One region of the Brumicola blandensis genome, then DNA from elsewhere that is predicted to be linked to it. Evidence: predicted binding sites of a transcription regulator. Region 1 holds the regulator's gene; the other holds the start of a gene.

What was found. Region 1 encodes FliA, which starts transcription of late flagellar genes. Its sites were predicted from a motif close to CTAAAGNTNNNNNNNNNNNNGCCGATA; they were not measured.
Region 2: RM544_RS03700 (HAMP domain-containing methyl-accepting chemotaxis protein) is a predicted target of FliA. The motif match lies at 1,015-1,041, and genes of this name have one in related genera.

What each region holds. Positions count from the first base shown of each region.
Region 1 covers NZ_JAVRIE010000003.1:330,164-333,337, reverse strand. Annotated here, with positions in the region: gene RM544_RS09915 (chemotaxis protein CheW) at 1-203, opposite strand, end outside; gene RM544_RS09910 (protein phosphatase CheZ) at 216-974, opposite strand; gene cheY (chemotaxis response regulator CheY) at 1,006-1,389, opposite strand; gene RM544_RS09900 (RNA polymerase sigma factor FliA) at 1,440-2,168, opposite strand; gene RM544_RS09895 (MinD/ParA family ATP-binding protein) at 2,180-3,031, opposite strand; gene flhF (flagellar biosynthesis GTPase FlhF) at 3,028-3,174, opposite strand, start outside.
Region 2 covers NZ_JAVRIE010000001.1:854,527-857,700, reverse strand. Annotated here, with positions in the region: gene RM544_RS03710 (aminotransferase class IV) at 1-466, shown strand, start outside; gene fur (ferric iron uptake transcriptional regulator) at 539-970, opposite strand; gene RM544_RS03700 (HAMP domain-containing methyl-accepting chemotaxis protein) at 1,189-3,174, shown strand, end outside.

The DNA of each region.
Region 1 (3,174 bases):
TGGCAGATATCGACGAGTTCACCTAGCGCAAGAAAACCTGCACCACCTTTGACAGTATGATAACCACGGAAGATCGCATTCAACAAATCCGCATCTTCTGGATTATTCTCTAGGTCAACAAGTTGTTCCTGGAGTTGTTCAAGAATCTCTCCGGCTTCAACCAAGAAATCTTGTAATATGTCCTCGTCAACTTCAAACGACATTTGTCGGCTCCCCTAAAACCCTAAACTTGACAGCAGATCGTCAACGTCATCTTGCCCACTTACTACGTCGTCTCGTGTTTCTGCATCGATAATTGGCCCTTCGGCTTTTACTGTATCGGTATCTTTCTTAGAACTTTGAGGATTATCTTCATGCTGTTTCTTCTCACTGGCATCACCGAACGCTGTAAGCATAGAAACTAAGCTGTCTTCAACTTCTTTCACCAACTCAATAACCCGTCGAATTACTTGGCCGGTTAGGTCTTGATAACCCTGAGCCATGAGTACTTCAGTGAGTAAGGAATTAAGTGTTGCAGAGTCATGAGTGGCGTCGGAAATGAGTTTATCCATCTCAATGCAGAGGCTTTTAAATTCACCGAGCTCAATTTGACGGCCCATTAGCTTTTGCCATTCGGGTGCAATAGAAATCAATCTTTCATTCAAACCTTCAGCCAACGGCATGCTTTTTTCAACTGCATCCATCGTTGCATTGGCTGCTTTTTCCGTTTCTTCAATGACGTATGTTAATCGAGATTGCGCATCTGGGATCTCGTCTTGAGTCAGATTGGCAATACGTTCGTCTACTTGGAAAGAATTAAGAGAATCATGTAATTGTCGTGTTAATTTACCCACTTCGGAAAAAAGTTCGGTAGATTCACGCATGGTAATAGTATCGACTAAGGCATTCGCTTGTTCGCGATCGCCTTTCTCAAGGTACTCTACCAGGAGTTTCGCTTCATCGAGGGAAACTAGGTCTCTGTCGGTCGTTGTCATTCAACGTTACCCCATAAAGAAATATCGCTGTTTAGCCTAAACGCTCAAAGATTTTATCTAGTTTTTCTTTCAATGTTGCAGCAGTGAATGGCTTTACAACATAACCATTTACCCCGGCTTGAGCCGCCGCAACGATTTGTTCTTTCTTCGCTTCAGCTGTCACCATTAACACAGGTAAATGCTTGAGGTTGTCGTCAGACCTAATCGCTCTGAGTAAATCGATACCCTGCATACCTGGCATATTCCAATCAGTGACAACAAAGTCAAAATCGCCTTGCTGAAGCATAGGTAGAGCGGTATTACCGTCATCTGCCTCTTGGATACTTGTAAAACCCAAGTCTTTTAATAAATTTTTAATGATACGTCTCATTGTTGAAAAATCGTCAACAACTAAGATCTTCATGTTCTTATCCAAAACAGCCTCCGTTGAGGAATAAAAATAACTACACTAATTGGGACTAAAACTTAGTCGGCTGTACGCCATGACTGCATCTTAGACTTTAACTTTAACATCGCTTGACTATGAATTTGGCTGACCCGAGATTCACTCACCTCAAGTACCTCTCCAATTTCACGCAAGTTAAGTTCTTCATCATAATAGAGTGAGAGTACAATCGCTTCTCGCTCTGGTAATGTTGTTATCGCCCGCGCTAGCGCTTTCTGAAATGATCCTTGCACCATATCTTCAAAAGGACTGTCTTCGCCTTTTGTTGCATCCGTTGTTAGCACGTCTTCGCTTACGCCAAGATCTTCGATACCAACTAACTTCCCTGCATTCACTTCGTTTAACATTTGATGGTAGTCTTGCACCGATACTTGCAACCTTTCGGCTACGTCAATATCTCTTGCGTCTCTTCCGGTGGCTTTCTCAACTTGCGAAATTGCCTCCGTGATAGCTCGACTATTCTTATGCACTGAACGCGGAGTCCAGTCGCCTTTTCGAATTTCATCAAGCATTGAGCCGCGTATGCGAATACCAGCAAATGTTTCAAAACTTGCACCTTTAGAGCCATCAAAGTTCTTGGCTGCTTCTAGCAAACCAATCATCCCTGCTTGAATCAAGTCGTCCACAAGGACACTAGCTGGCAACCTTGCCATTAGATGATGAGCAATTCTTTTCACCAACGGAGCATGCCGCTCAACCAGTTGGTTTTTATCAATTTGTTGTTGATAGACTGCCACTTTGTTACTCACTGATTAAATACCTATTCGTTTCTCGATACTAATTGCTCAATGAAAAACTCGAGATGACCACCAGGCTGCGCCGGGATAGGCCAAGACATCGATTTTTCGGCTAATTTAGTAATCGCCACTGCTGCTGGTGAAGATGGGAATGCATCGACAATAGCAGCCTGCTTACGTACAGATTTACGAATATTTTCATCAAATGGAATAACTCCCACTAATTCTAATGCAACATCCAAAAATCGCCCTGTAACTTTGGAAAGCTTACTAAATAATTCCTTTCCTTCCTTATCGCTGCGAACCATATTCGCAACAATCTTAAACTTGAATACACCGTGCTCTCTATTCAGAATTTTAATCAGTGCATAGGCATCGGTTAATGAAGTAGGTTCATCACACACTACAACTAAAACGTCTTGTGCGGCTCTGGAGAAGCTCATTACCATATCTGAGATGCCAGCGGCAGTATCCACTAATAATACGTCTATATCGGTTCGCAGTTCGCTGAACGCTCGAATCAAACCTGCATGTTCCGTAGAACTCAATTCAGCCATTGATTGCGAACCTGAAGTTGCTGGCGCGATTTTGATACCGTGAGGACCGGTTACTAGAATGTCATCAAGCGTGCATTCGCCACGCAAAACGTGTGATAAATTCTTATCAACGCGCAAACCAAGCAAGACATCAACGTTAGCCAAGCCTAAATCGGCATCAAGCACCATTACACGCTTACCTTGCTTAGCGAGTGATATCGCTAAGTTTAAAGACACATTGGTTTTACCAACGCCGCCTTTACCACCTGTAACTGCTATGACTTTTATTAGTTTCGATTGATTCATTTTTCGTAAGCTACTCGCCTGATCTTCTATCATACTGCTCTCATACCCTTGGCAGTGTTTGATAGTGTAGTATGCGCCAATCCATACTTTTTATAAAGCTTTGACGCCACCATGGTTAAATTCTTTGCATCTGCCAGTTTAATATCTTCGGGGACTCGCTGTCCATCCGTTACGTA
Region 2 (3,174 bases), on a different contig from region 1:
AACCTACCATGTGACATTGGCTGAAGACTTACGTTGGCAGCGTTGCCATATTAAGTCCACTTCTTTGTTAGGCAATGTGATGCATTTTCAGCAGGGACAAGAAGCAGGAAAGGATGAGGTGATTCTCTACAATCAGCAAAATGAGGTTACAGAGGCTGCCGCGTGTAATGTTTTTATCGTTAAAGATGGTCGAATTGCAACACCTCCCTTAGACAATCACTTGCTTCCTGGGATTACAAGGCGAATTGCCATTGACGCTATCCATAAATATACCTCATTGCCTGTTGATGAGAGAGTCGTCAGCCTTGATGAATTGAATGAAGCAGATGAAGTTTGGATAACGAGCTCTAGCAAAGAACTTGGGCCCGTACTCAGTATTGATGATAAAAAAGTGGGTAATGGAGAGCCAGGAAAAATATGGCGAGAAGCGCAAGAAGCCTACAACAAACACAAGTTCAACTGTTAGCATTACTGAGCTAAAAACTGGCTACGAACCTTGAATATAACCGCGGTGGCCAGTCTTTGCTCATAGAGTAGTTTATTCTGAGTCTTCGTTCTCACAATTCACTTTTTTACACTCACCATAAAGATATAAGCTGTGATTCGTCAGCTTCATATTATTCTGTGCAGCAATTTCGTCTTGCCTTTTCTCTATAACATCATCTTCAAACTCGAAGACTTTGCCACAAGTTAGGCAAACTAAGTGGTCATGGTGTTCCTTGTGGCTGATTTCAAAAACCGACTTTCCACCTTCAAAGTGGTGGCGATTCAGTAAGCCAGCATCATCAAATTGGTTTAGGACTCTGTATACAGTTGCAAGGCCGATTTCTTCACCTTGATCGATCAATATTTTGTAAACATCTTCAGCGCTAATGTGCTGATTTTGCGGCTCTTGTAGTATTTCCAATATCTTCAAACGTGGAAGTGTTACTTTTAGTCCTGCTTTTTTTAATTCTTTATTTTGGTCCATGAGATACTTCGCCGTAAAAACTTGAAATATATTATAGGTGACTTGTAAAGATTTAACAGTATCTGCCGTAATATTTATAATATAATGTTTAAAAGAAATTAAATTGTTGATAAAAAATACGGATAGTTACTCAAGATATGGAAATTTAACTCAATCAGCGTTTAGAAATATGAGGTCGTATTGATTGATATGAAGAATTTACATTTCAGGAGTGATGCATGGCTAATATGATGCGACAACTCACCGTTGTTCGTAAAATGATCCTCGGCTTCAGCGGCCTAGCTGTGTTGTTACTTTTGACTAGCTTTATGTCGTACTTTGGTTTGCAAGATATTAAACAATCTGCGAACACGGTTGTTCAAGAAAAAATGCCAATGCAAAAAGCAATGAACACTGTACGCACTGAAATTCTCTCTCTTTCTAACTTGTCTTTGAAAGCCTTTTACGAAAAAGACGCGCAAGCGCTTGAGCAAATTAAAAACGATTTCGATAGCTTAGTGGATGAACTTAATACTGGCATTGAATCTTTGCGTAACTTTGTATCGGATGAAAATAAGTCGTTGCTTGAATCAAATGTGAAAGCGTCAACTGAATTTATTCGTCAAAGTGAATTGATGTTCGCCGATCTAGCCGCGATTATAGAGCTTAGAAAAGTCCTCGCAGTGGAAAGTGAAAATGCTTTAGCCATTGCAGACGAGGCGAGTGCGCTAATGCTCGATCTTAGCTATGTTGAGGGCGACGGTCGAGATTTTGAAGCCTTGGTTGGTATGGGTAACAACATCGACAATAAACTCACGCTAGTATTAAGCTTGATGCAAGAACTGTCGCGAGCTGAGAGGAAAGATACTATCACCCAAACAATTGACGATTTGGATTATAATATTGCCAATATTGAAGCGGATTCGACCTATCTGAATCGCTTAGCTGAAGGTGTCGAAAATGATGGCTTAGTCGACATGTTCAATGAGCAATACGCTCTGTTGAAAGAAGTACTTTCGTCTGACGATGGTGTTTACGCCATGCACAGAAAACGACTGGGCTTAAACCTAACAATACAGCAGTATCATGACCTTGCAAATGACGCTCTTCTGCTTACCAATGAATCTTTATTGGTGTTGTCTGAAAATATCAATGCATCAACATTACAAGGACAAGAAGATATCCTAAACACGGTGTTGAGTAATGAAATTAAGAATGTTGTCGTTTCCTTATTGGGGATTAGTGCTACGTTTATTCTTGCCCTTATTGCCACCAGAAGTATTGCAAAACCACTTAAGTCTGTGAACAAACGATTGAAGGTACTGAGTAGTGGTAATTTGACTCAGCGAATGAACGATGAAGGTTTTGATGAATTCGCAGAGTTGTCAAAAAACGTGAACCGATTAATCGATTCATTGCGCGCTCTTATTGGCAGTATTCATGAACAAGAAGAAGTGCTGACTGAGATCACAGATAAAAGTATTCAAATGGGAGATCGCAGCTTGCAGCAAGTGGCGGTTCAGCAGGAGCAAATTAGTCAAACTTCGATCAATACTTTGCAGGTAAAAGACACTAGTTTGAATAATCTCCAGCAAATTACGGCTGCAAATCAGCAAATGTCACAGGCGATATCGCAGACAGATGACGTCATGGGGCTTGTGCAAGAAAGCCGTAGACAGGTTGATGAGCAGGCAATACAAGCCGAACAATCTGCAAAAATTATTCATCGATTGGGTGAAAATAGTAACAAAATTGGCAGTATTTTAGATGTCATCAAAACCATTGCTGAACAAACCAACCTGTTAGCGCTTAACGCTGCAATAGAGGCGGCGAGAGCGGGTGAACAAGGGCGAGGTTTTGCGGTTGTTGCCGATGAGGTTAGAACCTTAGCAACACGGACGCATGCATCAACAGAAGAAATTGAGAAAATGATAGGCGCCTTGCAACAAGATGCCAGTGAGGCCGTTGAAGCGATAAACTTAGGTACTGAGCAAGTTAGTCGGGGCGTAGAGTTATCTGAGAAAGTGACGATTCAAGTAGGGGATATACGAGGAATTATTGAAAGCTTAGCTAGCGTTAACAATCAAATTGTTAATGATACTCAAAGCCAAGATGCTTTGTTAGATGATGTTGTCCGCAGCCTACAAAGTATTGTTGATTTGGCAAAAGATAGTGCGCAAAGTACTCAAGAGTCAAATAATGCGACTCATCAGTTAGGGGAACAA